Regions from separate parts of the Desulfosporosinus sp. FKA genome, predicted to be linked through region 2. Evidence: riboswitches for the same ligand, from Rfam matches in the RefSeq annotation. Region 2 holds a riboswitch; each other region holds the start of a gene.
The links. A riboswitch is a leader RNA that binds a small molecule or an ion and turns the genes downstream of it on or off. The one in region 2 is predicted to bind cyclic di-AMP.
Positions count from the first base shown of each region.

Region 1: it holds a riboswitch for cyclic di-AMP, as region 2 does, so the genes downstream of both, B5771_RS07555 (citrate/2-methylcitrate synthase) here and B5771_RS03380 (C40 family peptidase) in region 2, are expected to answer to the same signal.
Region 3: it holds a riboswitch for cyclic di-AMP, as region 2 does, so the genes downstream of both, B5771_RS22920 (C40 family peptidase) here and B5771_RS03380 (C40 family peptidase) in region 2, are expected to answer to the same signal.
Region 4: it holds a riboswitch for cyclic di-AMP, as region 2 does, so the genes downstream of both, B5771_RS04365 (C40 family peptidase) here and B5771_RS03380 (C40 family peptidase) in region 2, are expected to answer to the same signal.

Region 1 is NZ_NAHZ01000025.1:47,071-55,227, forward strand. Features, by position in the region: gene radA (DNA repair protein RadA) at 167-1,549, shown strand; gene B5771_RS07540 (double-cubane-cluster-containing anaerobic reductase) at 1,804-3,072, shown strand; gene B5771_RS07545 (rubredoxin) at 3,404-3,580, shown strand; gene B5771_RS07550 (ATP-binding protein) at 3,614-5,425, opposite strand; cyclic di-AMP (ydaO/yuaA leader) riboswitch at 5,733-5,879, shown strand; gene B5771_RS07555 (citrate/2-methylcitrate synthase) at 5,992-7,356, shown strand; gene B5771_RS24225 (hypothetical protein) at 7,519-7,671, shown strand; gene B5771_RS07560 (DMT family transporter) at 7,838-8,157, shown strand, end outside.
Region 2 is NZ_NAHZ01000014.1:76,127-84,283, reverse strand. Features, by position in the region: gene uvrC (excinuclease ABC subunit UvrC) at 1-1,037, shown strand, start outside; gene B5771_RS03380 (C40 family peptidase) at 1,272-1,988, opposite strand; cyclic di-AMP (ydaO/yuaA leader) riboswitch at 1,992-2,127, opposite strand; gene B5771_RS03375 (PFL family protein) at 3,082-4,449, opposite strand; gene B5771_RS03370 (ACT domain-containing protein) at 4,494-4,787, opposite strand; gene B5771_RS03365 (iron-sulfur cluster assembly accessory protein) at 4,942-5,268, opposite strand; gene B5771_RS03360 (hypothetical protein) at 5,375-5,611, opposite strand; gene B5771_RS03355 (HD domain-containing protein) at 5,667-6,263, opposite strand; gene pepF (oligoendopeptidase F) at 6,343-8,145, opposite strand.
Region 3 is NZ_NAHZ01000034.1:350,255-358,411, reverse strand. Features, by position in the region: gene B5771_RS22935 (cyclopropane-fatty-acyl-phospholipid synthase family protein) at 1-1,119, shown strand, start outside; gene B5771_RS22930 (zinc dependent phospholipase C family protein) at 1,282-2,013, opposite strand; gene B5771_RS22925 (ATP-binding protein) at 2,398-3,237, shown strand; gene B5771_RS22920 (C40 family peptidase) at 3,306-4,781, opposite strand; cyclic di-AMP (ydaO/yuaA leader) riboswitch at 4,786-4,923, opposite strand; gene B5771_RS22915 (hypothetical protein) at 5,135-5,440, shown strand; gene B5771_RS22910 (sigma-54 dependent transcriptional regulator) at 5,480-6,835, opposite strand; gene B5771_RS22905 (ATP-binding protein) at 6,841-8,157, opposite strand, start outside.
Region 4 is NZ_NAHZ01000015.1:159,364-167,520, reverse strand. Features, by position in the region: gene B5771_RS04375 (hypothetical protein) at 1-262, opposite strand, end outside; gene B5771_RS04370 (hypothetical protein) at 678-1,115, opposite strand; gene B5771_RS04365 (C40 family peptidase) at 1,587-2,393, opposite strand; cyclic di-AMP (ydaO/yuaA leader) riboswitch at 2,399-2,538, opposite strand; gene lgt (prolipoprotein diacylglyceryl transferase) at 3,678-4,448, opposite strand; gene B5771_RS04345 (GGDEF domain-containing protein) at 5,229-5,909, opposite strand; gene B5771_RS04340 (HD domain-containing phosphohydrolase) at 5,926-7,536, opposite strand; gene B5771_RS04335 (methyl-accepting chemotaxis protein) at 7,890-8,157, shown strand, end outside.

The DNA.
Region 1 (8,157 bases), on a different contig from region 2:
GAGTTCACTCTCTTTTCTAAGCTGATACTATTTTCTTTCTCGTAAAGCATTATAATAAGAGTAAGATAAAACTGAGAGACATAAAATCCATAGATAGTATTATAGAAACAGTGATATCCCTGAGGTACTAGTAAGCATCCTAAGGGATTATGAAATGGGGTTTGATATGAAAGTTAAGATCATTTATCGCTGTTCAAACTGTGGCAGTGAGAGTCCAAAATGGATGGGAAAATGTCCAACCTGTGAAGAATGGAACACCTTTGAAGAACTTATTAATCAACCAATATCTTCTCAGAGTCCGACAGTAAAACAGACGGGTTCTGTCAAGAGGTTATCAGAAGTTTCATCTGCTAATAGTGACAGAATAGTTACCAGCATTCTTGAATTTAACCGAGTTCTAGGCGGTGGCATCGTCAAAGACTCGATTATTATACTCACAGCAAGACCGGGAGCCGGGAAGTCAACCTTGCTGTTACAAGTAGCTGATGATGTGGCATCTCAAGGATATAAGGTGCTTTATGCATCGGCAGAAGAAAGCGATACGCAAATTAAAAATAGAGCCGATCGAATTTTAAAAGGAATAAATGGTGATATTTGGATATATTCTAATACAAGTATGGATCATGTGCTTCTTACAGTCAATGAATTGGATCCGGATTTAGTTATTATCGACAGTATCCAAACCTTTACGCTGGAAGAACACCATTCACGTCCTGGTTCTCCCATTCAAACTATGGGTTGCGCCAATGAACTTTTAAAAGTTGCCAAAAACAATGAACGCCCCAGAGCAGTGATTATGGTTGGCCAGATGACGAAGGATGATGAAATTGCCGGGTTACGAGCGTTAGAGCACCTAGTTGATGCTGTTTTGATCTTGAATGGGGAAAATGGGGAAGAATTACGAGGAGCCTGGTGTTCGAAGAACAGGTTTGGGAGTACGGGAGAAATCGGTTTTTTCTCTATGACAGAAAAGGGAATGTTATCCATCGATAATCCTTCAGAATTCTTCATGACCCAGAGGGAAGAGGGCCAAACGGTTTCAGGAAGCGCTTTAGCCGTTATAAAGGAAGGAACACGCCCAATTATCGTGGAAGTTGAAAGTCTTGTTTCAAAATCCTTTACCCCCTATCCCTCCAGAATTGCTGAATGCTTAAGGCGTGACCAACTCAATACTCTTATTTCTATTCTGGAACAACGCGGAAAGATCAGCCTCTACGATAAAAATGTTGTGATAAAAACAACAGGGGGTCTTCAACTCAAAGAACAGGCGGTTAATTTAGCAATTATTATGTGTATCGTTTCTTCAGTTATGGATAAAGCAATTCCTAATGACACAGTGTTCGTAGCTGACGTTGGGCTGACTGGAGAACTAAAGAAAGTTCCGGCTATTGAAGCGAGGATACGAGAAATAGACCGAATGGGATTCCGGCGTGTCTACGTGGCGAGAAATACCGTACGCGATTCTTCCCGGTTTAAGAATCTTGATATAATTGAGCTTAACACTTTATATGAAGTCATAAAACATTTAGGCATGAAGGCTGAGAGATAATATGCCTGACTGTTACAAAAACTATAAGAAATAGGCAGCTCTGTCACTAAAGAAAAGCCGGAACACATTTTTGATGCGCTCCGGCTTTTAATATTTAAAACTACTCTTCTAGTCATGAATGTTTAGTGATAATATATAATAAGCAAAAAGTTATGACTGAAGAAGGCTGCAATGTCGTTTACCTATTTTGTCAACTCAGATACCATCGAACATATCTGGATTTAATCAGGGAGATTGAGGAGGAGAAAAGATTAATGGATAACCGAGAATTATGGACAGCATTGGATATGGATTTAGAGAAACACGATGATTTTTTGGCACCGATACCCACAGTTTTTACGAGTTTATTTTTAGATCGGCCTAATCGCCCCAAAGGGATGGGATATTTTGATACAGTGGTTGGTGATGTTCATGGAATTCGTGTTCATGAACTTTATGCTAAGAAGCAAGCCGGTGGGAAGGTGTTTTCAACCTTTTGCGTATATGTGCCGGAGGAAATTATTGTGGCGACGGGGAGTGCCAGCATTGGCCTCTGTGCCGGGGCTCATTATACTGTTCCTTCGGGGGAAAAGGTTCTGCCCCGTAATCTATGTCCTTTGATTAAATCAACAATGGGTTTCAAATTAGACCGTATATGCCCCTATTTCCAAGTTTCTGATTGGGTCATTGGGGAAACGACTTGTGATGGAAAGAAGAAGGCCTGGGAAATTCTTAACAAGTATATCCCTACATACGTCATGGAACTGCCGCAAAAGAAGGAAACCAAAGATGTTTCCCTTTGGGAAGAAGAAGTGCGGGAATTTGCCTCATTTATTGAACGCGAAACAAAGGTGAAATTAACTGCTGAGAATCTTGCTCAGGGAATTGAGACGATTAACAATAAACGCCTTGCCCTGCAAAGATTGGCTGACTTAAGAAAACATACCCCGGCACCGATTCACGGCTTGGATGTCCTCTTAATTAATCAGCTCTCATTCTTTGATGATCCTGTACGTTTTGCTGCACAAGTAAATACCTTGTGCGATGAACTTGATCAGCGGGTCAAAGAGGGCATTGGTGCCGCACCTGCCGATGCCCCGAGGATATTAGTAACGGGGACTCCCCAGCCCTTACCGGCATGGAAACTTCATGCTTTAATTGAACAGGCAGGGGCTGTTGTTGTTGGGGAGGAAACCTGTACCGGAGAACGTTATTATAAGGATATTACTGAATGTGCCGATAACGTCGGGGATATGCTTACTAATATTGCCAAGCGGCCTTTAAAAGTGAATTGCGCTTGCTTTACCCCGAATCAAGGACGATTCGAAGATATTGTGCACATGGCTGAAAACTTAAAAGCGGATGCTGTAATCGATTTTTCGCTTCAATTCTGTCAGCCCTATGGTGTGGAAAGTTATTTCGTGGGCAAAGAAATGGAGAAAAAACATATTCCATATCTGCGGCTGGAAAGCGATTTTTCTGAAGAAGACCAAGGTCAGCTGTTAACTCGGATAGAAGCTTTACTTGAGATGATTCGTGTATGAGGCAAGCCGACTTGGATTTCGGCTCAGTGAATACAAAGTTAGTTGTCCGCTGCGTTAGGCACAGCATTGCTTGCTTAAGCTTCGCGGGCATAGGTAGGCTATAAGACACTAAGTGGTTTATCCCCTTGGACTGGTGATTTAAAGGCTACAACTTATAAGAATGATTATAGCAATAGGGGCTGTTGCAGATTCAATTTGCACAGCCCCTTAGTCCTTGAATGGAGATATTTTTAGTTTCAAATAAGGTTTAAAATAATACTTATAAGGCTTTGCTATTATATTTAAATTATTATAATTTGATGGTAAAATAAAGATAAAAGGGGGAGTTAAGATGAGCGAAGAGAACAAAATGTGGCAATGTCAAATGCAAAGTTGTGGGTACATCTATAATCCGGAAAAGGGTTGTAAAAAGGGTAAAGTACCTGCCGGTGTGCCCTTTGAGGAACTGCCGGATACCTGGAGATGTCCATTATGCGGAGCCAGTAAGAAAGCATTCAAACCTGTGTAAAGTTTAAGACTAGAGCTCTTATTTTTCTCATCACTAAGAGGGTATTTCCTTTAGGTTGGGATCCTTAAAACGCACAATAAATTTCGTGCCGGAAGGAGAAGTTATCACCTCAATTTTAGCATTATGTCTTTCGGCAATATTGAAACACGTAGACAGGCCAATCCCCGTTCCGCCTTTTTTCGTTGTTTGAAAAGGAGTACCCAAACGTTCCAGAATCTCCTGACTGATGCCAGAGCCTTGGTCTTCTACCTCCAGAACAATACTATCTTTGGTTTGATAGGTCCTTAAATTTAGAGTTCCCTTAGGGCTCATTGCTTCAAGGCCATTCCTTGTGAGATTAAGGACGAGTTGTCTCATTTCGCGTTCATCCAACATGAGTTCAGGGACATTCTCAGCCTCAAGGACGACAAGTTTATTTTGATTGGTTGCATCAGCCATAATTAAGGGGTATAAAGAATCCACTAAGTTATTGAGTTTGACTGGTGTCCGTAATTTGGCATTAATTTTAGCAACAGATAAAAATTCATTAAGAATGCCGTTAGCCCGATCTAACTCGCTGATCATAAGGTCAAAATACTCAGCGTTTTCCTGAGAAATGTTTTTGCTTTTTAAGAGTTGCAAAAAGCCGCGAACGGTTGTCATGGGATTTCTTACTTCATGGGCAATACTTGTTGCCAGCTCACCAACGAGGTTCAATCGATCTAAACGGCCTATTTCTTCTTCAGCAAGTTTGCGTTTGGTAATATCCAGGAGCTGCATTAGAAATAACTGAGTTCCGTCAAAATCCTCAAAAGGAAGCTGATATACTTCGTAAATAACATCTTTGATAATGCACTGCCATTGTAGGGGGCTGGAGGTTTGGGTTTCCGACTCCATATTACAGTCCTTACAAGGACGATTTCTATTAAAAAGGAGTTCAAAACATTTTTTATTACCAGGTTCGCCCTGAATCTCCTTAAACTTATGATTAGCAAAAACAACGTTTCCTTCAGAGGTACGTAGATAAACTAAACCGGGAAGCCCAGCTAAAATAGCGTGCAGACGTTTTTGCTCATCTGCCAGGGATTTCTCCAAGCACTTCTGATCGGAAATATCTCGAAAGTAGACAGAGAGACCTTCCGGAGAAGGGTAAACGTTAACTCTAACCCAGCCGCATGAAAGTACTGAGAAAGCCTCAAAATAGATATGTTTTTGGGTAAGTTTAGCCTCTGTAAATTTTAGGAAGTACAGATCATCTGATTCTGGGAATATATCCCAGTAATATTTCCCCAGAATTTTTTCTTTTTTTGACGATAAGAAAAGTTGGGCAGCTGAACCGTTGACATAAACAAACTTCCAGGAATTATCGAGAACATAAAAGTAATCGGATATATTGTGAAAGATGCTGTGGATTCTGATATCCGGTTTATCAGCAGCCTTATTGTCAGGAATTATTCCGTCAGCAGTCGGGCAAGCAATCGCATAAAAAACTTCCTCCGTAGGAATGGGGATCAGCATCCAGGAAAATTGCTGATAGGTTCCGTTAGAAAGACAGTAGCGATTCGTTAAACCATGAATTCTCTTTCCCTTCATCGCTTCTGTGATTGCTTGGATTGAAGACTTTTGGTCATCAGGATGAACATATTTCCGGATGATCTCTGCCGCTGTTAGATCTTTTATGGTTTTTTGGGTAATTCCAAGAAGTATTGGCAAAACTGGATTGCTGTACTGGGTCCGTCCATCTAAGGAATTAATGATAAAGACATAATTGAAATTTAAGAAGACCTTTTTTAGCTTAAGAAGTTCCTTTAAGGAAACCTCTGGAATATTTGTATCCAAAGCTAACTCCTTTTCTGCATCTATCATATCTAATGCCCTTATAACTCTAATACGTACTAATCAGTGAATTCGTTCAGCTAAAGCTGGATGAATAGTAGTTCCACAAATTAGCCTTAATCCCTTTTTAATAACAATTACTTAATATATACAATAATATATACTAAGTATAAATTATTGTATATATTATTGCTTGAGATATCCCCAGGGCCGGAGGTTAGTATCAATACAGCTCTATTTTATATAATTGATTATAATCTATAAATGTGATATAATATATTCCAATAAATGTATTTCGCAACATGGTTAAAACGATGATCATTAAAGATCATCTAAATATCCTAAATCGCTTAATTCTTTTTTAGAAGCGGGGGAACCATTTATCTGGGGTGAATCCTCCACAGGAATTTTTTCCTGTGGGAGGTAGGGTTACTTTCGACCCGAATCCGTCAGCTAACTTCGTAAGCGTTGAAAGGGAAGAACGATAGGCTAGGCTCTTATTGCCCCGCCTGATTATTCTTTTACTTTTTCGACTTAGCTGACCCCAGACATTGTGTCTGGGGTTTTATTTTATTTTATTTGAGGGAGGCTAAATGATGCTGAATTACGAACTAACCGAAGGGAAAACGCTTGTCACTTTGAGCAAGACTGCCGAAAAGAACAGTTTGATAAATCCTGAATTATACAGCAGATACCAAGTCAAACGGGGGCTCAGGGATCTTGACGGTAGAGGTGTCCTTGTCGGTCTGACAGAAATTGGTGAAGTACACTCCTATATCCTGGACGAAGGTGAAATTATCCAAGTTCCAGGCCGATTACTTTATCGTGGCTATGATATTTCCGATTTGGTCAATGGATTCACACGAGATGGCCGATTCGGCTTCGAAGAGACTGCCTTTTTATTGCTTTTTGGCCATCTCCCTGATCAGAAAGGTCTAGAGGATTTCAAACAAATTTTGGCTGGTTATCAGAAGCTGCCAGAAGATTTTGCCCGCGATTTTATTTTGAAGTCCTCCAGCAAAGACATTATGAATGCTCTTGCCAGAAGTGTCCTTGCCTTATATTCTTTTGACGATAACCCTGACGATCCTTCCATCAGCAATGTTTTAAAACAATGCTTGCTGCTGATAGCCTGTTTTCCATCCTTAGCGGTGTATGCTTATCACGCTTTATCCCATTACTACAGCAATCAAAGTCTCTTTATTCACAGCCCGCGTCCGGAGTTAAGCACAGCCGAGAACATTCTGACAATGCTGAGACCGGACAGTAAGTACACCAAACTTGAAGCTGCGCTCCTGGATCTCGCTTTGGTGCTGCATGCTGAACATGGCGGGGGAAATAATTCGACCTTTGTTACTCATGTCGTAACTTCTACCGGCACAGATACTTATTCGGCGATGTCGGCAGCTATAGGTGCTCTTAAAGGGCCGCGGCATGGCGGAGCTAATATTAAAGTAATTAAAATGTTTGAAGATATGAAGAATCAGCTCAAGGATTGGAATGATGATGAAGAAATTGAGCAATATCTAACTCGGATTTTGACAAAAGATGCCTTTGACCGGTCTGGCTTGATCTATGGGATAGGCCACGCTGTTTACTCCATTTCAGATCCGAGAGCCGTTATTCTTAAGGATTATGCAGCCAAACTAGCTCAGGAAAAGGGACTGGATGATGAATTTAAACTCTACGCATCGGTAGAAAGGTTAGCTCCTCAAGTAATCGCTAAGTTTAATAGGATGTATAAAACAGTCAGTGCCAATATCGATTTTTACTCCGGATTCGTTTATAAAATGCTTAATATCCCTGTTGAAATGTATACACCCATGTTTGCTATTGCTCGAATCGCAGGCTGGAGTGCCCATCGTATTGAGGAAATTGTTAATGCCGGAAAAATTATCCGTCCGGCTTATAAAAGTGTGGCGCGACGACAAAAGTATCTGGATTTGATTGAAAGAAATTAGTCCTTCTAAATTATAGAAGTCATTCTCATTATTCAGGACTAAATGAGCATTAAGCTTAAGGCAAGAGCTTTGGCAGCGGTGTAATCACCGGTGCCTTTTTTATGTGTAAAGGTTTTTTAGTCTAGGAGAAGTCTTTGAGAGTAAGTAAAAGAGAGGCAAGGTATGGGAAACGCTCCACTTGTAGGGGTGGGAGTTTTACGATTGGATAAAACGGGAGTGAACTCGCTTACGCTAAAGCTGAACATCGGGGCTTCAGATACAATAATGTCCGGTGGACATTATTGCCGAGCCGCCTCTCTCAATAGGAATACTTAGCGGCGAAGGAGGACTCTACCCCACCTGAAGTTAACGAAGGATCAACACCCACCACTTATAGAAGTGAGGGTCTTAAAAACTGGATAAAAAGGTATCCGCTGAAAAAGAGAGAATAGTATAGATTCAGCAGCTTGACATAAAGAGATCAGACAGGGGTGGAACGTTGATGGGAAAATTAAAAATTCTGACAACCATGTTGATATTCGGCAGTATCGGGGTCTTTGTCCGCAATATTGCTTTGCCTTCCAGTGAGATCGCCTTTCTTAGAGGAATTATTGGCAGCGCCTTTTTGATTTTGACAAGTATTCTTGTTAAACAAAGGCCATCCTTTAAGGCGATTAAACAAAATGGGTTACTTTTAGTCTTATCAGGTGCCGCCATCGGATGTAATTGGATTTTCTTGTTTCAAGCCTATAAATACACGACCATATCCAATGCAACTTTAAGTTATTATTTTGCTCCGATATTTGTCATGATAATGGCTCC
Region 2 (8,157 bases):
CAGATCAATTATGTATTCAGGTCTTTTATCTGCGACAAGGCAAATTGCTGGCAAGGGATAATTTTATTTTCCCTTATTATGATGATCCTGAAGAAGCATTTATTTCTTTTATTGCTCAATTCTACCTGGAGCGTAAAATCTGGCCTAAGGAAATTTTAATTCCTTCTTTAGAATCGCAGGCCTTATTGAGTTTGTTTCCTATTACTATTCCCCAAAAAGGGAAAAAAAGAGATTTAGTTCTGATGGCCATGTCAAATGCTCAAACAACGCTCCACGATCAAATTACTCTTGAAATACGCCAACAGTCGGACAATACCCAAGCTCTAACAACTCTTGGAGAACTTCTAAAGATACCCTCTCCGCACAGAATTGAGGCATTTGATATATCCAATACAGCTGGAACCCATTCTGTTGCCGGTATGGTTCAATTTATTGACGGTAAACCTCAACGTAAGGGGTATCGCAAATATAAAATACAACCTATGGAGATATCAGATGATACAGCCTCTATGAGTCAGGTTATACGCCGCCGCTACCATCGTCTTGTTTCCGAAAATGAACCTTTGCCTGACTTAATACTTGTTGACGGAGGCAAAGGCCAAATTAATGCAGCCTTAAAAGAATTAGAGGACCTTGGACTCACGATTCCTGTGGCAGGTATGGTAAAAAATGATCGCCATCAAACGAATGAACTTATGGATTGGGAGGGAAACCCCATCGCTTTAGCGAGAAATCATCCAACGTTTTTATTATTGGGGCGAATTCAAAATGAAGTTCATCGATTTGCGATTACGTTTCATCGTCAACAGCGCACAAAGAATATGACATTGTCTGCTCTTGACGGAATAACAGGAATAGGCCCTAAACGCAAACAGCATCTTTTGCAGCATTTTTCTTCCCTTGCTGAAATTCAACAGGCATCCGTGGAAGAACTTCAGTCTACAGGACTCCCCGAAAGTATTGCCCTCTCTATTTTTGATTACTTCCACCCAGCAGATGAACACAACCCTTTACAGGAGGAGAAATCTATTCCATGATTTTAAATTACAGAGTAGAATTATGCCGAAAATGTTACTACAAGCGCACACATCAATGTAACATATCTGATAACTATATAAGCAATACTAATTCATCTTTAACAGAATCAAGAACAAAATCAAGCGGCGAATGTCTTCAATATAGGCCCGTCCCGTGGATTCCCCGTTGTTAGATTGGGCATAAAAACAACAGCGATCTCTCGCTGTTGTTTTTATGAATCCTTAATAACGTGTCTAATTGATTCGACGGGCACCCAAATAACGGCTTGCGTAATAGTTATCACTCAGACTTGTAACCCGAATCCCTTTATTCGAAGCATGAACAAAGCGTCCTCCTCCAATATAAATACCCACGTGAGATGCTCCTGAAGCGTAGGTGGAGAAAAATACTAAGTCACCTGCCTGTAGCTGCCCTCGACTGATACCGGTTCCAGTTCTAAATTGCTCTGCGGCAGTTCTCGGCAATGAAGTGTTCGAGGCTCGATAGACATATTGAGTAAACCCTGAACAATCAAAGCCGTTTCGACTTGTCCCCCCAAAACGATAGGGAACACCCTGCAGGCTTAGAGCATTATTGATTAATTGAGAGGTAACCGAACGCGATACTTGTTTTTGGGACGCAGCAGCGACTTGAATAGCTTTTGATCGTTCCGCTGGCACCGGGACAACTCTTGATTGCAGTTTATCAGCCGATTTTGTTACGTTATTTGGTGTACTTGAAGCCGATAAAACGGGTGTTGAATCGTTACTATCCTGAGATGAGGTCAGGGAAGCAGTGCGCCACTGCAACTGTGTGCGAACGATGTTAGTATAGGGTCCAGTCGGAATGGAAATCAAAGTTGTCTTGGCTGCAATTTTACCCGCCGCCGGAACTGACAAACTGCCAGCCAACATTAAACCTGCCAGGACTGTGCTTCCTAACCACATCCGTCCAGATGAGGAAATTAGCAATGAGAGTCCACCTTTCATTTGCTTACGAGGTTAGTTGACGGATTCGGGCTAAAGGTGTAAGCCCTACACGAGAAATCGTGATTCACCCCAAGAAAATCCCCCGCTCCTAACATAAGTTCGGATTCAGCATTTTATATTAGTCTATTTGCCTATATTAGGCTATTCGCCAGTATGTCTAAAAATCCCTGCAATAATTCATGGAATTATTATCCACTATCAGACTCCATGCCGCTAGGCAGCACCACTGATGGATAAAAATTGTGTCCATACTGTTTCTATGACTGGCGAAGACAGGTCGAGATAGTAGGACAAATAAAAACCGCCTCTCAATTTGAGAGACGGACTTTATTTGGACAATAGGAGGCTAAAGAGTCAATATTGAGGCTTAGGTCAAGTAGGTTTTCCCACTAAGTTCCTTCGGTTTCCCTAAAGGCGATTTCTCCTTTTCCCCAGCCTGGGATGTCGCCATCACCAGAACTTGATCACCACTTAGTCCTCACTTCAATCCTCTTTAGTTAACGTTCTAGAAGTTTCCTTAACACTCCTAGACAATCTAGCCTCTTTTGCAGAAAAGCATTTCCGGCAGTTTGAAAAGCATCGGCCAACACCCTCCAAACCTCTTAAAGCCTTCCCAACTTTTCCACCTCAAGGCAGGCTACACTGCACTAAGTTCCTTCCTAATGCAGGTTCTACCCTAAGCCATAGCTATAAAAGCCACGCACTTAGGCCTCCACGGAAAAGGGTAGCGCCCGCATGCCATTGCGGATCCCCCTCATTCCTTAACTCCCAGCAACAGCCCTCGACTGGGCGTCGAAAGCCACCACCAGGAACTTCATCGGTATGCCCTCGGCGGATTATTAGGCCCGCCTTCGATTGCCAATCGTGCACTAGAATAACGCTCCATAGCCCAAAGCAAAATTAATTGTTGTGATTACATTGCCTATTTTACCTGATTATCATAACTTTGTAAAAAACCTTTTTGCCATTTATACCGTCGCTTGATAAAGTAAAAAGATAATTAAAGATTCTTTTGTCATCTAATCTAAGTTTTTCTGACAAAATCAGTTATTTACACACCAAAAAGGCAAAACTATCAGTTGGATAAACTTGTAATTGGGGCAGGTATTCTGCCGCCGCGATTAATAAAGGTTTTTGAGGAAAATGGATGAACATTCATGACCGGAGCTCCACCCAATAGCCCTCCAAATTCCACACGTTCCCCAGCTTTTTTACCAATGGCAGGAATAATTCTGACAGCAGTTGTTTTTTTATTAATCATCCCAATGGCAGCTTCATCAGCGATAATTGCCGAGATAGTTTCAGAACTCACATCCCCTGGCACGGCAATCATATCTAATCCAACAGAACAGACACAGGTCATGGCTTCTAGTTTATCCAGATCCAGAGCCCCAACCTCCACAGCTTTAACCATTCCAGCGTCCTCTGAGACAGGGATAAATGCGCCGCTTAAGCCTCCCACATGAGATGAAGCCATAGCGCCGCCTTTTTTAACCGCATCATTTAACATGGCTAAAGCAGCCGTCGTTCCATGCGTTCCACAACGTTCAAGGCCCATATTTTCCAAAATCTCTGCCACACTATCCCCAATAGCTGGTGTTGGAGCCAAGGACAAATCAACAATTCCAAAGGGAACTTGTAAAGCTTTCGATGCTGCTCGACCAATCAGTTCGCCCATTCGTGTAATTTTAAAAGCAGTCTGTTTAATAAGATTGGAGAGTTCCCCAAAATCTGCATCAGGAAATTCCTTAACAACTTTTGCCACAACGCCCGGACCGCTTACCCCAACATTGATCACGCAATCTGGTTCGCCAACACCGTGAAATGCCCCTGCCATGAAAGGATTATCTTCCGGAGCATTACAGAAGACAACAAGTTTGGCTGCACCAATTCCATCTTGAGCAGAAGTTTTTTGAGCGCAATTTAAGATAACTTCTCCCATTCGTTTGACTGCATCCATATTTATTCCGGCTTTAGTCGTTCCGATATTAACCGAAGAACATACAAAATTTGTTTCACTCAAAGCCTGAGGAATAGCATCAATTAAAGCTAAGTCTCCCTCTGTAAATCCCTTCTGCACTAGAGCAGAAAACCCACCAATGAAATTTATTCCCAACGTCTTGGCAGCTCGATCCAAGGCCTTGGCAATTCTCACCATTCCTTCCGAGGATAAATGAGCTGCCGCGATAGCTATGGGTGTAACTGAAACACGTTTGTTGATTATGGGAATTCCATAACGAGATGAAATTTGTTCTCCCACCGTCACTAAGCGACTTGCTTTTTTAGTAACCTTATCATATATTTTTCGTTCTAAACTATTTATATCCTCTGTCACACAATCCAACAAACTAATTCCCATCGTAATAGTTCTAATATCAAGATTTTCTTCATGAATCATCTTGATAGTTTGTTGAATTTCTTCACGAGCAAATGTAATCGTCATAAACGATTTCCCTCCACAATTACCTTCTTTAAAATTCTTTTGTGCTAAATGCGATGCATATAGGTAAATATATCCTCGTGCTGAACTTTTACTTGTAACCCTTTATTGAGTCCCTCTTGTTCAAGACTATTGGCTAATTCAACTAATTCCAACGTTGCCGATTTTAAATCGACTACCATGATCATTGTAAAAAATTCCTTAAGGATTGTCTGACTAATATCTAAAATATTCACGTTATATTCAGCAAGTTTCGTTGCAACCCAAGCGATGATACCAATCTGATCCCTGCCGATAACCGTAATTATGGCACGTCCAGACTCTTCGCGAATCATTGTCATAAGTGTTTTCCTCCCTCTATTACTTTAATAGGCTTTCCGGACAGACTTACATAATTATTTTAGCGTAACAATCGTTCATCAATTTCCAAGATAAATGCCGAGAACCGATTATGCTAAAAGAGAGCCCCCGAGAGCTCTCTTTGAAAAACACATATCAGGAACAACCGCCGCCGCAGCTTCCACAACCGTCACTGCTAGGGTTGGCTGTGCGGATTTCGAATCCTCCGCCTTGCTTAGAATCAATGAAATCAATTGTAGCACCCTCTAAATAAGAGGAAAGTTTCTTGTCGGTGAGTATTGATACGCCGTAACCTTCATCAAGTATGTCATCTGTTGTCTTTGACTCATCCAGAGTCATGCCGAAATTCGGCCCACCTCAACCAACACCTGCTAAATAAAGTCTAAGAAATGCATTTTCTTTATTTTGACTTTTAAGCACTTCTTTAACTTTTTGAGCTGCGAGTTCTGTAATCTCTACCATAAATCTCACTCCTTTTTTTCTCGCTAGTCCTAAATATACCATATTTTTAGCGTTTGACCAAGGGAAATTAAAATAAAACCGAAAGGCATAAGATACAATCGAAAACCTAGACTTCTTCCCCGCTTCCGGACGCACGAAAATCCTTTAAAAATTGTCGTACTTCGACTTCCAAGCTTTCTGGAAGGTCCTGCGTAATAGCTTGCCAATGTTTTACTTCAAAGTTTAATTTCTGGGCCCAATCTCCTTCAGGCCAAGAAATAAACGTTTTTTGTTCTGACAACGTGTAAGTTTTTAGAACAGCTATAAACCCTATGAGAAGTAAAACACGCCAAAACCAACGCATTCAAACCAATCCTTCCAAATAAGCTAATATACATAGCTTACCCAAAAGGAATAATTTAAATCATTTCTTCATGTAATTTATGCCAGAATTCTTCCATATAGGAAAATAACGGCTTGAAATAATTTAGAGCCGACTTGGTAAACAAATGCTCATGGTAACTTCGAATTTTCTCTTGATAGAAGGATTCACAGGAATTTTCCCCCACAAGGGGCCAACCTTGTACTCCACCTAAAGTAAATAGGCGGCCCAAACCAATGGCACCTACAAAATCCAATTTATCCGCATCATATAATATTTTTGCCTCAAGGGTTTTGGGCTCATACCCCTCTTCGCGAGAATGTGCAATAATTGCTTCTTTTACCCTTATAATAACAGTCTCAGGATATCCTGCTTTGTGAAGAATGTTATCTGCAAGTCCTGCGCTGCTTTGGGCGTGGGTTTTTTCTACAGCACCTGATCTTCCAATATCATGTAATAGAGCCGCAAGTTCTATAACTATTACATCTGCGCCTTCTGCTAGAGCCAACTTTTTCCCCCACTCTCTGACCCTTAAAGCATGGTCTAAGTCATGGGCCCGATCTTTGCGCGCATAGAAACCTTTGGCAATTTGGACAACCTGTTCAAAATTTCCTTGACTTGTTAGAAAATCCATGTTGTCCACCCCCATTCAGCGTTCAATACCCCTAGCGTGTACTATTGCCATTAATATTACTCCTCAAAATCTTGCGTTGTCAAGTAAGGAGACCCTCTAAACGACCAATGAGTTCTTCAAAAACTAAAAGGGCTTCGCGAACCGGTTGCGGCGTCTCCATATCAACACCGGCTTTTCGCAGCAATTCTATGGGATAGTCTGAACTGCCGCTGCTTAAAAACTTAAGATACTTAGCTACAGCTGGTTCGCCTTCCTTTAAAATTGCTCGTGCGAAGGCTATAGCTGCCGAAAAACCAGTAGCGTATTTATAGACGTAAAAGGAATTATAGAAATGGGGAATGCGAGCCCACTCAAGGGCAATTTCCTCGTCTAATATTATATCTTCTCCATAATAAGCCGCATTTAAGTCGCGATAAATTTCAGAAAACTGATCTGCAGTCAAAGCTCCACCTTCTTCGACAATTGCATGGGTCTTCTTTTCAAATTCGGCGAACATTGTTTGTCGGAAAATTGTACCTCTGAATTGCTCAAGATAATGGTTTACTAAATAGGCAAGAGTTTTGGTATCTTTAGTTTCATCCAGAAGATGCTCCATCACGAGAGCCTCATTCAACGTTGAGGCCACTTCAGCAACAAATATTTTATAACCTGCATAAAGATGAGGTTGAGTATGATTAGATAAATAGGTATGCAGCGAATGACCCATTTCGTGAGCTATGGTAAACATAGAATCAAGAGTATCCTGATGATTCAATAAAACATAGGGATGAGAACGATAAGTGCCCCAAGAATAGGCCCCACTCGTCTTACCTTCATTCTCATATACATCAATCCACCGATTGTCAAATCCCTCTTGCAAAACCTTGAGATAATCTGCTCCCAAAGGTTTTAAACCTTTAAGAACCATTGATTTAGCCTCATCATAGGAAATCTTCATCGTTGTTTCAGGTACAATAGGAACATAAATATCGTACATATGTAATTCTGTGAGATTCAAGGCTTTCTTACGCAGTCGAATATATTTATGCATTTGGGGAAGAAAATCATGAACAGTATCAATTAGAGAATCATAGACCTTTAAGGGAACACGATCATCGTCTAAAGATGCCTCTATTGCTGAATGATAATTGCGCGCTTTGGCAAAAAATACATCAGACTTGATGTTGGAATTTAGAGTTGCTGCCCAAGTATTACGCTGCTTGCCGTAGGTTTTATAGAGAGTTTCAAAAGCAGCTTTACGCACGTTTCTCTTTGAACTCTCCATAAAATGAATGAAATTTCCTTTCGTCAACTCGACCATTTGACTTGCTTCATCTTCAATTGCCGGAAATTTCAGATCTGCATTATTAGCCATTGTAAAAATTGCACCCGGCGCTTCGGCTAATTCGCCGACTCCAGCCAATAATTTCTCTTCACTTGAACTAAGAATATGGTCTTTCTTACGCAGAATATCTTCAAGAGCATGATGATAGAGTTTTAACGTTTCAGATTCGGCCCGAAATTCATTCAGTCTTCCCTCGGGCATTGCTAACAATTCAGGAACAACAAAAGCAGCTGCACTGCTTACCTTTACTGCAAGAGCTCCTGCACGGTCCGTCATTGCTTGATAATTTGCCTGACGATTATCCTCATCCCTGCGCATTCGGGCATATGAGTAAACTTCTTCAATTCGTAAACTGAGGTCATCCATCCAATCAAAACAAGAAACTAAAACACTCGAAGAATCTCCGAGGTGACCTTCGAATTTTTTACCTTCATCTAAAAGCCTTTCGATATTGGCATACTCCTGTTCCCATAAGTCATTCGTCCTGAATATATCTTCCAGTCGCCATTTTGAGGTCTCAGGAAGTTCATCTCTGAGCTTAAGTCGTCGCTGTTCCACAAAATTCCCTCC
Region 3 (8,157 bases), on a different contig from region 2:
GAAGTTAAATATTGGGATGGGGACGTTAAAAAATATGGCGAAGGAGAGATTCAATTCCGAATTAATTTCAGTGAGCCCATACCTAAATCAGAAATTATCAGTGATCCTTCCCTGGCCTTCGGCGAAGGCTATATGCGTAAAAAAATTGATATCGATGGAGCTGTACAAAAAGTCATCGAGTCGATTTATAATAATCAGAACAGTTTTCTGTATGATAAAAAACCTTATGTTAAATTCGCTAAGATTCTTTCCAATACCCTAAGGAAAAGTAAAGATGATGTTCAATATCATTATGATATTGGCAATGATTTTTATCGACTTTGGCTGGATGAGAGCATGACTTATTCTTGTGCTTATTTTGAATCACCGGAAGATAGTCTTTATCAGGCTCAAAAAAACAAAGTAAATCATATTCTGCGTAAACTTAATTTGCGGCCTGGACAAACTTTATTAGATATTGGTTGTGGTTGGGGAGAATTAATCCTTACAGCTGCGAAGAACTATCAAGTTAAAGCTATGGGGGTAACTCTTAGTTCAGAACAATACTCTCGAGTTTCGGAGAGAATTAAAGAAGAAGGATTAGAAGAGCTTGTTGAAGTTCAGCAAATCGATTTTCGGGAATTGAACGATAGAACCTTTGATCGAGTAGTAAGTGTAGGGATGATTGAGCACGTTGGCAGAGAAAATCTTGATGGGTATTTCTCCGCTGTAAAATCCTTTCTTAATGAAGGGGGAATATCCCTGCTGCATTGTATAACAGGCTATGATGAAGACTCAGGCACAAACAGCTGGATTGACAAATATATTTTTCCCGGAGGATATATTCCGGCAGTCAACGAACTCGTATCCCTAATTGTTGAAAATAAATTCTGTCTTATTGACCTCGAGAGTTTGCGCGAGCACTACACAAGGACTTTAGAACATTGGACCCAAAATTTTGAAAAGGCACTTCCGGAAATTCGAAAAATGAAAGACGATACCTTTATTCGCATGTGGCGTTTATATTTAAATTCTTGCGCTGCGTCATTTCATTGCGGCAACATAGATGTTCATCAATTGCTTTTTACTAAAGGTGTAAACAATAATCTTCCTTTAACCAGAAAGTACATGTATCAATAATTTATAAAAGAACAGCGAGGCAGAGCTATCGAAAGGAAATATGCACAGAAAAAAAGCCCGAGAGAAGATATTTTTTGATCTTCTTTCGGGCTTTTTTTCTTACCTTATCTGCAAAAATACTTAAGGAAATTACTATTGCTGCTTCATTTTGCTGCAGTTACGTTATGACTTAATTTTTACCAGGTTTTGCCGAGGTAAAATATCCGTTAATTTTTGGTACGCAAAATCTAAAAAGCCGGCAGTTGTGGCAATTGATAGAGGAATAAGGGTTTCCGCAGCTTTGGAATAGCTTTTAGTTGAACAGCCATTTTCAATTGATACTAAGTGATAAAGCTGCGCTGATAGCTTGGCGTTGTGCTCAATCCACTGTACAGGATGTGTAAAGGAAGAGTATAAACCGGTTTTGCCAGGGAAGTTGTACCAGTTGTTCGCTGCCCATTTCTCAAATTCTAAGTGCCCATCAAAAACAACCCCTGTTGAATGATGGGGTACACACATATCTTGTACTAAGTGCAAGGCCGCTCCAAGATAGAACATTCCTTTGACCATTTCTTTAGAAAAGAGGGACATGGCTTTGTTGAAATAATATTGACACTCAGCGCTTGCATCTGGCCATTGGACGCGGTTTTGATCGCTGTTCCAATTATAATAATGACAAACATTTTTCCAGCCACGGTCTGCCCATAACAGTCCTTTTTTAAGATATGTATGATAGTCCTTGAAAAAGTTGGCTGCTCTGGACTTGTTGTCTTGTTCTAAGAGGCGGTAAGCTTGTTCTAAGCTATAGATGTGAGGAAGGCCCGGAGAATTAAGTAAATACTGCAAAGGTCCTACAGGGGCTAAGATCATTTTGGTCATTTTCCCCAGAGTGTATGTATATACACTGACGTTCATGAGTTTATCACCTCTTCATTTTACTCTTCCCAGAAAGGCTTTGCTGAGTTAACTCCTTTTAGATTCGAACTATCTTTAGCTTCAACCTTATTCTAAAGCATGAACGTAAAAGACGTATTGTCAATCTGTTAAAATAAAGTAAAAAAGATTGCCAGAGCGAATAGGACGTTCTGGCAATCGAAATTTAGCAGCCGTTTTTATTTTCTTGTAAATGATAAATTTAATAATAAAAAAACAATTCTTGAAGGATTTTCCTTTTTGTTCTCGAAATAATATAACGATCAGTTATTTTATCCTAACTCGCTAATAAGACTTTGAGTGACTAGAAAATCAGATAGATATAAATATCAGATGATTATGAATTATCGGAGGATTTTAATATCTATGGCTGCAACGTTTCGAACAATTAAAGATTGGGAAGAATTTGTTGATTCTAAAAAAGAGATAATTCAGCTTAGGGAAGAACGAGTTAATCTTCAATCAGAGGTCTTTTCGCTAAAAAAATCCCTAAAAAAAGAAATTGAGAATAGAGAATACCTCGAAGGTGAAATAGCAAAACTGGGGCGTTTAAATATTATAGGTCAGTTGGCGGCAGGTCTTGGACACGAAATTCGAAATCCTATGACAACTATTCGAGGGTTTCTTCAAATGTTACAGAGTAAAACAGATTTACTTGTCTTTCAAAACTATTTTGAATTAATGATCGAGGAGTTGGATAGGGCCAATCTAATTATTACAAATTTCTTATCTCTTGCCAAAAATAAACCGACTGAAATTAAACGCATGAATCTCAACAAGTTGCTGGAAAACCTATTTCCGTTATTAATTGCTGATGCTTATAGTCAAGATAAGAAGTGTATTTTTCAACCGGGTAAAATTAAGGAAATTGATATTGATTCTAATGAAATTACACAACTAGTCTTAAACTTGGCCCGAAACGGTCTTGAAGCAATGCAGCCCAATGGCTGTCTTACGATTGAAACCTTTATGGAAGATGATAGTGTTGTCCTTAGTGTAAAGGATGAAGGAAAAGGAATTGATGAAGAGAATCTTAAAAAGCTTGGCGATCCTTTCTTTACTACCAAAGAAAACGGAACCGGCTTGGGTCTGCCCATGTGCTTCACAATTGCCAGCAGATATCATGCTCATATAGACGTTGATACTGGTCCAGACGGAACTACTTTTTTTGTTCGTTTTCCCAGACCTTGTGATGAGATTGAATAATTTCTTTCCCGAAAAATGAAAGGGGGCTGTGTTTTCTCACAGCCCCCTTTTAAGCGGGATTACCGTTACTAATTATACCTGCGCGCTCCTAAATAACGGGAAGCGTAAAAACTGTCACTGAGACTGGAGACTTCAATACCACTGTTAGGGTTACTGGCATGAATAAATCGTCCCCCCCCCATATAAATGCCTACGTGAGATGCACCACTAGTATATGTCGTGAAAAACACTAAATCACCAGGCTGAAGGTCATTTTTGCTGACAGAACGTCCTGAAGCAAATTGAGCATAGGAAGTACGCGGCAGGGATATTCCGGAATTAGCATAAACATATTTTGTAAAGCCCGAACAGTCGAAACCACTGCGAGTGGTTCCACCGAAAACATAGGGCGTACCCTGTAAGCTAAGAGCTCGACCCACAATGGAGGAATTATTACTGCTTCCTCTGGAAATACCATAGGCAACCGTCACATTGCCAGGTCCTTTAGCAATGACTTGATTTACAGGATTTTGAGTGATTTTTTCAGCTAATACTTTTTTAGTTACGTCGATACCATTTTTACGCACATAGGAATAAGTAACTAATTTTGCGCCATTACTTCCTTGGGTTACAATTTTTGAATTGTCAAAGGCCAAACTCGGATCAATTTTCGTTACAACATCGTAGGGTACAGTTTCCGACCCTGAATAAGTTCCTTTACTAACAACGGTAAGATAAGGTGTGGAATCAACAAGCTTTATAGTTTCACCGGGTTTCAGCATGGTATTTTTAGTTGACCCCGGATTACCCGCTAATACATCATCGGTTAACATATCGTTTTTGCGGGCGATAAGCCACCAGGAATCATTAGGCTGAACGGTATAGTTTTTCGTCGTTATCTTGCCATCCATCAATACCTTAAAAGCTTGATCAGCTGATTTTACTTGATCCGGGGAGACTTCAGCTTTTTTGACACTAACATTCTCAGCAAAACTTATTGATTCGATCTTATTTTCAGAACTGGGTTTTGCATAATAATCTTGGTATTTTTTAAGAACCTGATTCACGTCTTCTTTATTTGGCAAAACAGCGACAACAGATCCATTTGCTTTTAAGCTATAACCATCAACATAACATGATATGTCATTTTTTAGTTTTTCTTCATTTAAAGAAGATTCCAGATAGACAGCTGGACTAATCCTGACGTTCTCATAAGTTATAACGTCGTGAGTTTTGGCAACTACACCATAAGGTTTGCCTTCCTGTTGCAAAACTGTTTTTACAAGGTTTTCAGCTGTCGCTGAATTTTTTGCCAGGCCAATCTGATGACCGTTAACAAGAACTGCTGCCGCAGAAGTCGTCGTTGTAAGATTGTAGGTGACCCCACCTATTAAAATGAGAGAAACCGATAAGGTAACGATAATTTTTGGCGATTTCCAAGAAATCCTTTGTAACGTATTGCGCGAAAACTGTTGGATAACTAGTTTTCTTTGAGTCCAATCGAAATGTTTGATTCGGCTAAGTACTTCGCCTTGAATCTGAGACAGTTTACGAGACCATTGCATATTTTTCACCTTTCACAATTGCCTACGAGGTTAGTTGACGGATTCGGGCAGGAAGGTGTAAGCCCTTCGCGTATTACACGCGATTAACCCCATAAATAAAATCCCCCGTTCTAGACGACTCTAGATTCGGCATTCTTTCTCCTTTCATTAAACATATCATTAATTATTCGACACTATATGCAAATGTCCTCTAAATTTATTTATGAAATACTTGTGAAGTTTTAAACTTACTCTAAAAAACTTGCTATTTCCCGTTTAAACGAGTGCAAACTCTAGGACTTAACGGGCATACTAACAGCAAAATAACTCTCAATATTTAGGGAACTGGAACTTTAATAAGGGGGGGGCGTGTTGTGTACAGACTTAATTCTATGCAGCAGAAAAAAGTCCTTGATTCTTTTCATAAAGTTGTGGACACGCGAAATCCAGAACTAATCGGTGAGGACTTATTTAATCATTTAAACCTAAACTGTAATTTTTCTTCCCATTTTACTCTGGAAGGGTTTCGAAATGCTTATAGCGGCGATCATTTTCAGGAGTTTTTAAATTACTTTGATCGCTGTTCTCCCCAAAGTCAATGGCTTAAAGCACCGGAAATTAGCCGAGAATTTGCAGAATTGAATCAGAAAATGGTTGATTACGGAAGTGATCATATCTAAAATAAGTCGCGGATAAGCCATTGGGAAAATTCAATGGCTTTAATTGTGGTCATATTTTATACCATATTTTTGTAGGCGATAAAGCAATGTCGGGCGGGTAATTCCTAAATATTTTGCTACCTTGGTCTGATTATAGTTGTGTTTTTCCAGAGCCTTAATGATAAGATGTTTCTCTAACTCTCCTAAAGAGAAACCACTTTCAGTAAGCTGTATCTCCGGCGTTGTCAATTCTTCGAGATGATTGAGCAACTCTTTAGGAAAATGCACCGATTGGATTTCCGAACCCTGACAAACAATAAGGGCTCTTTCAATAACATTTTGCAGCTCTCTGATGTTTCCGGGCCAGTTGTATTGGGTTAAGATTTTCATAGCTTCTGAAGAAATTTTTTTACTTTTAGTAGGGTCGAATTTTTCTAAAAAATGATTAACAAGAAGAGGAATATCCTCTTTTCGTGATCGAAGGGGAGGCATGACAATGCCCATGACATTTAAGCGATAGTAAAGATCTTCTCGAAAGGTTCCGCTGGATATAGCCGTGGCAAGGTCCCGATTCGTTGTGGCGATGACTCGAACATCGACGTGGATTGTTTCGATTCCGCCAACTCTTTGAAAACAGCGTTCTTGTAATACTCTTAACAACTTTGCTTGCATGTTAATAGGCATTTCTCCAATTTCATCAAGGAGGATTGATCCCTTATCGGCGACCTCAAAGCGCCCTTTTTTTCTGCTGGATGCGCCGGTAAAGGCCCCTTTCTCGTGGCCGAATAATTCACTTTCTAAGAGGTGTTCCGGAAGAGCGGCACAGTTTACTGCCACAAAGGGTTTGTCGAAACGATTGCTGGCTTTGTGAATTTCTAAAGCAGCAACTTCTTTTCCCGTTCCGCTTTCACCGGTAATCAGTACTGTTGTACCGGTTCTAGCAACCTGACGGATTAAGAGTGAAACTTCTTTCATCGGTTCACTCTGTCCAATAAGTTTACCGTATTGTTTTCCTAATTCCTGACGTAAAAAATCAACTTGATTTTCCAGATTGGAGAGATGAAGCGCTTGTTGAACCTGGACTTTGATTTTTTCGAGCTTGAACGGCTTTGTGATATAGTCCATAGCACCAATTTTCATCGCCTCTATGGCCGTATCAATAGTCCCATGGGCGGTAATCATGATGACAGGTACATTAGGGTATAAAGATTTTAGCTCTTTTAATACTTCGATGCCATCGAGATCAGGCATTTTTAAGTCTAAAATTACCAGCGAGGGTTCATTTTCTTTGGCCAATCGAATGCCCTCTAACCCCCTTGTGGCTGTCATCACCTGATATCCTTCATGGCTGAGTGCCCTCTCGAGGGCCCAGCACATTCTTTCCTCATCGTCAATGACCAGAATTTTTGGTGTCAAGAAGATCACTCCTGTCTTAGAATTTTAGGCAGTACAGGAAGATTAATCCGGAAAGTAGTTCCTTTTCCCAGTTCGCTGTTAACGTCAATGGTTCCGCCGTGCAGTTTTATACTTTGATAGGAAATTGACAATCCAAGGCCGGTACCGGCCTTTTTTGTTGTATAAAAGGGATCAAATATTCTTGATTTATCGTTTAGAGGGATTCCCTCTCCAGTATCCGCAAAGCTTATGGCAATGATGTTCTCCTTTTCTTCCGTGGTTATTGCCAGTTCGCCGCCTTCGGGCATAGCTTCTGACGCATTAACAATGATGTTTACAAAAACTTGTTTAAGCTTTTCGGTATCAGCTAAGATTTGAGAGAGGTTATATGCCAGATTTAATTTTACGTGGACTTTTTGCTTGCGCAGCATTGCGGCGGAGAAAGAGAGGACACCTTTGATAAGATCATTAATGGAACATTCTTTAGAGGCAACTTTAGTAGGACGTCCGAAATCTAAAAGTTCCTGAATCTCAAAATCTTGGCGGTCGATTTGTTCTTCTATTGCCCGCGTAAATTCTTCAATGCCGGTCACTTGAGAATATTCCTCTTTCATCAATTCAACCAAGGTTTTAATGATAGCAATTGGATTGCGTAATTCATGAGCTACACCGGTTGCCAGACGGCCAAGAGCAATCAGGTGCTCTGATTGTCTCAACTGATCTTCCAATCGTTCCTTTTCGCTGAGGCCAACGGCCAAGCGGTTAACTGCTTGAGCTACCTGACCAAGTTCTCCAGGCATTTCAGGAAGCAAAAGATGAATATCATTTTCCATGCGGTTTAACCCCTGCTTTAAGCGGTTAACTCCGGTCATTAAGTTTCTGATAACAATAAGGGCACCAATCATAACAATGGCCAAGACTGCAAGAATAAAATACCTTTCGAGTTTTCGAAAGAAGCTGCTCTGATAAAAGAAAGGATTAAGCCGCTCTTCGACCCACATTACGGCGACGACTTTCTTATCTAAAACTACAGGGGATATATATTCAACGACTTGATCATTCCATGAACCGGATATGCGAAAGAGCGGAGTATTACTCATCTGAGTCGCAACTAATCCCGGTTTTGTATTGTCAAAGATATCCTTTTCCCTTTGAGCTTCTTCTTCTTGTGAGAGGTTACGATAGTTATGCAGGAAACCAAGTACGGTGATCTTTTCCGTTTGGGGAATATACAAGCCAAAGCGAATTCCTAAATTAGCCTGTATCTGTGGGTTCACAACTTGAATGAATTCGTCTTGAAGCAAGGATGAAGAGATTTTATGTGATCCTAAGGACAATGATTG
Region 4 (8,157 bases), on a different contig from region 2:
GATCTTGCATTGACTTAACGTCTCCTGTTTGCATAGCTTTTTGCATTGCGGCTGAATTATGGAGATTTTGCATTGCTGATGAGTTCATTAATGTCTGATGTTGGGCTGGAGTAAAGGTTTGCTGCATGAAATTTTGCATTTGACCAACCCATCCATGGTCCTGTCCCTGAGTCGTTCCCGCCAAAGCCGGTAAAGCCATAAGCCCTACCGCCAATGTTGCAGTTCCTACGATTGTTGTAATTTTCTTAGTTAATTTTTTCATTGTAATTCCCCCTTATTTTTATTTGAATTTATTTAACTGCTTTTCTATGTTCTTAGTGTAGCTTTTGGATACGACTATCTCATGAAAAAGTTGTGAATTTCTCATGAAGAAAGGGATGCAACGAAATTATAAGTTTCGCTACATCCCAACCATAATCCAGCAATCCAATTTACCCAAAGTACTTGTTGTGTTGTAGTTCTCTAAGGGAAAGACTTAATTAATTAGGATCAAGCCCTCTCTCCCTAAACACAATCTCTATGACTTTGCGAGTTCCGAAACTCTCCTCTCTTGTCACGAAGAGCTCGTTAATATTAATATCTGCCTCTTTACGTGACCAATGGCAATGCGTATGTAAATAATTCAAAAAGCAGGATCCTTTCAATAAGTGACCCTGCTTTTTCATGACATCTAAAAGTTACTTTGAACCCATTGCTTCTTTTACTAAAGGCTGCAGGGCTGGATCTTTTACCATGGCCTCAAATGTTGCTTTCATTTTAGGATCAGCCATAATCTGCACCATTGGCTTAAACATCGATGGATTAGACATAATGCTTACCATGTTATCGAGATTTTGACTACTCCCCATAATCCCGATCATATTCTTTTGGACCTCACTGCTTTTCATAATATCGATCATCATCGGCGTTATTTGTGAAGACCCCATTACTTTTACCATGGACTGGCGTGTATCAGGTGAACTCAGAACATTTGCCATTTCTGTAGGATTGCTCGTCATATATTGAGTCATATTACTGGGGTTCATCACGCTATTTTGACTTCCACAACCAGCAAGACTTAACACTGTGATAGAACTTAGGGCAATAAACACTATAGTCTTGACTCTCTTATTCAAAATCGATCATCTCCAATCATTTTTGTACTTAATAACAATTACTGAGTTAAGAGCTATATAAATTTTAATAAGTAAGGTTAAAGAACTTAACAAATCAAATACGACTTAGCGGGCACCTCCTTAAAAAGGATTAATCATTATAGCTTTTAAATAGTTGAATATACGAATATCTCTATAATTCTCTTGTATTTCTACATAAATTCTTAAATTCCTTCTTATTTTGCAGGTTTATGGATATCATCACAATGTACTATTATTTACATATGTAGGAGCTATTCTTACAGGTTAATAATTCCAGGAACGATAACTTGGATTACATGTGTTCTATGATTTTTAAATTAAGTATTCTATTTTAAAGGAAAAGGAAATGGCTAAGACTGTAATCCTAATACCATTTCCTTTTTATTGTTACCTTGTTTACTATAGGTACAGTCATTTAAAGGTTAATCTCTTAGTCAATATAGCGCAAAGTTAAAGGATTCGACGCGCACCAAGGTAATGTTTTGACCAATAACTTTCCGACAAATTATGAATACCTACACCATCACTAGATGCTCCGACTGTTTGTCCTCCACCAATATAAATTCGTACATCAGTAGCTCCAGGAGCATAGGTTTGAAAAAACACAAGATCTCCTGGTCTTAGATTATTACGACTTACCGTTGAGCCTAGTTTGTATTGTTCGGCAGCAGTTCGTGGAAGTGAAATTCCGGAGGCCCTAAATACATGTTGGACAAACCCTGAACAATCAAATCCTTTTATACTCGTTCCGCCCCAGAGATATGGAATACCTTGTAAACTTAATGCATGACTTATAAGCTTATCTACGTATAAACTGCCCCTCGATACTTGGGGCATCGAAGCTTGTTTAGGTTTGATATTAGAAACCTTCTGTGCAGAAGTGCTTTTTTTCTTGGTATCCTTATTTATCGGAGGTACTCTTAATGTCTTTACTAAGGCCGGTGTTTTGCTAACAACAGGCGTTATCGATTCTTTTTGGTTAGAAATAATTTTACTAGTTATTTGAGGTTCATTCATGTTAGACTCGATTGAACTTGTCCAATGAAAGGCTACACGTATTGCTTGAGAATATGCTTTTGATTGAGAAACTACTACAGGGGAATTTTTGTATACGGTACTTGGTAGCTTAGTAACCATAGGGGTAACTTTGGAATTTAAAACCGCCGCTTGAGAAGGGGCAATCCCCACTAAACTATTTGTCAAAAGAACACCACTAAGGGCAACCCTAGTAAACCACTTTTTCTGGAGAATAAACAATGACTGGCTCCACCTTTCATAGCTTACGAGGTTAGTTGTCGGATTCGGGTAAAAAGGTGTAAACCCTACATGTTCAAAACATGATTCACCCCATATGAAATCCCCCGTTCCAAGCATTTATGCTCAGATTCAGCACTTCAATTTTTAAATATTAGTATTTAGCTTTGCGGATATTGTCTTATAGAAGTCCTCCTTTCTTATCTCGTAATGCTAAATCCCATTCATCTTGAAACATCGTAATTATACTCTAGTACTATGAATTTCCTATGAACGAACGTATTTTCCGATATTGAACATCTTCTTAGAACATACTCTTATTTGCTGGCTTATGATTTCCCTAAATACGAAGAAGGTGAAAGCGAATGGTTGTTTCGCCTGATCTCTCAAACTTATCCTTTATCATGCAAAACGGAGTTATTTTTCTTAGTTTATCGCCCAACCCGTGCAAAGGTTCAGATGGCCCTAGGGTTAATATTTTTAAAATTATTATAGAGTAAGAAGCAATTGACGTATAGAAATTTCAGGATGCAGCTTAATTCCTTTAGTTCAAAAATAATAAGTCCCCCTGTAGCTTCATCATACATCGAAAAATTACTTTGAAATTTTTTTCACTTTTTATCGTAGCATCTATATTAAGATGATACATTTGGGTACCGGGTAGATTCAAAATCCTGAATTGATTATCGAGATATTGCCCACGTAAAATTTTGAACTAATTTTATATCGGGCGCACCATCCATAATGTTTGGAACATCCAGGCCAATCCAATAGACGCTCTTAAACTCGGGCAGCTTATCATAGAATTGAATAGTAACATGATTCCCTTGATAGACTTGGATCATTGGTCCCGGTGAATTCAATTATATCCCCAATCATTAGTGCCGAGTCCGGGTAGAATTCCTCTGTATTTTTCATTTATGCTGTTACCTTCCTTATCTGTATCTGTCATTTTAGTGATCTGTTTAAGAACTACTGTTTTCCTCGAAATTTATAGATTTTTTTGTAACAGGGTGGTCCTTGTGATTTTCCTGGTCATGATGAGGATCCCCATGTTGGCCGCCGCAGCACCCCCCCATACCTTTCCTATGCATTAAGATCATCATCCCAAATATTAATAAATACCAACCATATTGGTTTAAGAACAGCCACATAAAACATCATCCTTTCTTTGAAATTGAAAAGTCTCCACTAAGACAATTGGTTAGTGTTAGCAAATTTCTTTGCTTCTAATGGAGTAATCTTAAAAAGCGGATTCTTTAGTTAGCTGAATGAATGAATTCACTCTTAGTCTGTATTCCTATATGATAAAACAATCGCAGAAATAAGAGCGATGACGATCATCCCTATACTACTCCATTGAGCCGAAGTCCAATGGAATAAATAACGTGCACCATCCCCTCGGAAAAATTCTAAGCCGAATCGTCCTAATGAATATAGAATAATGTAGATTAAAAAAAGAATACCCCTCGGCCATTTGCGCCAATGTGAAAGAATTATGATTAAGGCAAATACAATCAAATCCCATTGTCCTTCCCAAACCTCTGCAGGCCATAGGGGTTGACTTCCATAAGCAGCATAAGCAGTGGTACCAGGAGGATAGACTAGACCAAAACCTGAGTTTGTCGGTCTACCGAAGGCGTCGCCATTGAGGAAGCATGCTATTCGCCCAATTGCCTGTCCTATAATAATACCGGGGGTTGCAATATCTGCCATTTTCCAGAAATTAAGCTGATGTTTACGTGTATAAATCCACCCAACCATAAAAGCTCCTAGCAAAGCCCCCTGAATTGCCAGGCCACCATGCCAAATCTTCAAAATCTCGGCAGGATGTAGGTAATAATATCCCCATTCATAAAATAAGACTTGCCAAAAACGTGCTCCAATCACAGCTCCAATCACGGCATAGACTACTAAATCCAAAAGATGCCGACGATATTCTTTTTCAGAAGAAGCTAGTGAATAAGCGACCCCTAAGGCTATACTTATTGCAAAAGCAACTACGACACCATAGGATCTTAAAGAATATCCCCCGATGCTGAATAAAGTTTGTAGCAAATTCGACGCTCCTTCCTACTTTAGTATCAATAGATATACCTATTATCCATTTTGCTTTTTCAGTTTTTCCTCCTTTAATTACCCTAGGAATAATTTTCGCGTTAACTTGTCTTCATGTCCTGAGTATAGTAGAACAATTCGATTTTGATGTGAATTAGTTGTGAATTTCTAACGAATAAAAAACTTTGCAAATTAATGGGCGTTCTTAGCTCTTTTGACTAAACTTAGTAGCAATAGGAATGTTTCCGGTATTTCTCCACCTTTTTCCCTTCTTCAATACCTTGCAGGCTTAAGCACAGTTGTTTACATAAAGATCCTTTCCTGTAACTCCCCCACCTTGCTATCTAGTTGTTTGGGCTAATCCAAAGGCAGAATACGGAACAAATTGTATCTCATGAAGCATAGCTTCTACTGGTACTTCGGTGATGAGTTGGCCGTTGTCCGTGTTAAAAATTTGCACCCCTTGAATATATCGAGAGACATAAGCCGACTCACGTAAAGATACCACCCGAGCGGGTGGCATCTTAGTTTTTATAGAAAAATTGTAAATCATCTTAGTAATTCGTTTTATAACCGGCATTAAAAAGCAAGTGCAGAAAGTGAATAATTCTAAGGATAAGACTCTAACTATAGGCACTTTACAAAAGTCTTATCCATGGCCCTGGGAAAATCAGATGGATAACTCAACTAATGAGTTTAGCTGTAGCTTCTATGCCTTAATTTTTGTATCGGTTCGCAGCCTTCTTCAAGGAATCAGCATCAAAAAAGTGTTCATTACTATTAACTGGATATCGTGCAATTCTTTCCACTTAGTTTAGCTTTTAGTAGAGCTTTATCCGAGACGGCAATAACCTCATGAATAGATCTTCCATCATCCGGATAACTTGAAACACCCAAAGACACGGTTACCTGAGGAAACTCACCATTATCCAGTTGGCATATTTTAGATCTAATTTTTTCAGCCATTCTGATAGCATTAGCTTTTTCACAATCCGATAAAAATAGAACTATTTCCTCTCCACCATATCGATAAACTCGATCCGTCGCACGAACACAAGTTTTAATTGTTTTTCCTACCTTTTTGAGTACCATATCCCCAATAGCATGACCAAAGTGGTTGTTGAAATTCCTGAAATTGTCAATATCGAGAAATATAAGAGAGTAAACCCCATAATTTGTTACTTTATTTATATCTTGGTCAAATGCCCTACGGTTAAGGAGTCCTGTCATATTATCCATCAGAAGGCTAGACTTTAACTGACGGTTAAGCCTTTTAATTTTATCAAGCTGTTTATCATAAATAAGAAAGATAATGAAATTTGTCAGTCCATACGAAATCCCCATTATTAGGCAATGCAAAAACAGATTATTAAATAGTGGCTTAGCTATAAAATACAAAAGTATCATCGAATAAAATATCCCAGTCAATATCATAGCAATTAACAACCCTAATTTTCTCATACATTCCCCTCTCCCTCTAAGTAATCGCCAGAAGCCTCTCTTCACATTGTAAAAAGGCTTCTACGATTTCTGGGTCAAAATGTTGATTTTTACCGGCGACAATTCTATTGACAGCTTCCTGATGAGAGAGTCCTTTCTTATAAGATCTCTTCGATCGAATTGCGTCATAAGCATCACAGAGAGCAAAAATTCTAGCTTCCAAGGGTATTTCCTCACCCACGAGTCCCTCCGGGTACCCTCTTCCATTAAATTTCTCATGGTGATAGGCGCAGATGTTCATACCCATTTCAATGAATGACTCTGTCAAATGATATTTTTCAATCGTATCGCTAAGAAGGTTTTGGCCTGTTTGTACGTGTTTTTTCATTTCCTGATACTCTGCGTCCGTCAATTTACCCTCTTTTAATAAAACAGCATCGGGAACCGCTACTTTACCAATATCATGCAATGCTGCCGCGTAATAAAGATTATCTAAAAAGTCATGAGTAATTACCTTGTTATACCTTTTGTGGGTACTTAATTGTCGAGCTATGATCATGGCGTAATCCCTGGATCGTTCTAAATGTTTCCCAGTCTCTGGATCACGTCCCTCCGCCAGGGTGGCAAGTGAAAAGACGATAGCCTTTTGTGTGTTAATCGTCTTTTTCACCACTGAAAAAGTGGTGAAGATACTGAATATGATTAAACTGAGAAAAACCACACATATAGCTCCGAACAGGTAAATGAATTTACCTAAAGTTACCTTTAACAAAGGTAACTGATGATATTCGGCAATGATAAATGGTTGTTCAGAAAAGACTTTAACCCAAGAATAATGGATCATTTCCAAGTCAGTCACTGCATACCAACCCGTGTTACCTGTTAAATCATAACCCAGTCTTTGAATGTTAAACGTTCCAGTCTTCTGATCGAGGAAAATATCTGTACCATAATCCGTTTGCAGAAACAACTGCGTGTTAGGTAAAACCTCAAATACATTCATTAGATCGAGATCGATGAACAAGACACCTTCTTTCACAGAACGATCATCGTAGATAGGCATAGCAAGTGTCATAAATACCCGTTTTGTAGTGTTTGCCCCTTCTTTTACCGTCCCAAAATAGATTGAAGAAAGTGTTTCCCGTCCTTTGTTCAAGGCAATCGCTTTTTGGAAAAGTTTCCTATGTAGTTCTTCATTGCTCATACCATCGGACCAAGTGGATTTTCGTTTCGTTGATCCTTCCACTTTTAACGTCTCAGCACCGGACAGATTTGTGACGGTCATTTGATAAATTTTTTTGCTATCCAAAAAACTCGAGAGTAGTTTCTCTGCTCCACTTCTTTTTAAAGGATTGAAGTTTTCATTAAAGTAAGATTTCACATTTGGTAACGATAAAGTGAAGTCTAAGTCCCTCTGAAAATCCGAAAAATATTCGCTGATATTCGTTTTGCCTGAAGTAACTTCGGCCATAGTCTTTTGACTTCTCCACTGCTCTTCCTCTTCATAGACCTGCCTCGTCCCAAAGTATAACGATATTCCAAAGACAATTAGCATAAGGAGGATTACCAAGAGATAGACCAAATTTTTTCGAATTAACTTCCGTATTATAAATGAATCCTCTCCCGGCTGAGATAGAAAACGTTTCATAGTTGGTAATCCTTTCACTTAACGTATAATACCAAAGGTTCTCATTGACAACCATAGTATAGATGTTAATTATGACTAAGTTATGAATAACTTATGAATATGTCTTGAAAAGTTGGTAACAGGGCTTAAATTTTATCAAATATATAACGGCCAAAACATCTGAAATTCATAATTATTTCACAACAAATTCATACAAATTTGCAATTATAATTAGAAGGATTTTATATCTGAGTGAGGAAAGGAGGAGCAAAAGAAGTTATATAACGGGGAATACTTTTGCTTAAAATAAAGGACATTTATATAATATTGTAGAATATTGTAGCATAAAGCAGGATTTGAGGAGAGTGGAGTATTTGAATTTAAAAAATAAGGGTTTAGGCTTCCAAGTTACAGTTATGATGTTATGTATCGCATTAGCTGCCGGGATTGTCGGAACCATAGGAATCTACGGCATGTATCAAATGAACGATACCTCAAATATGGTTTATCAACAAGACGTTGTTCCTTTAAACCAACTCTCAGAGTTACGTTTCGATGCCCAAGGCTATATTATCGATGTTGCCTTTGCAGTTAACGCACGTACACCGGAAGAACGCCAAAAATACTTATCGGACATTACTC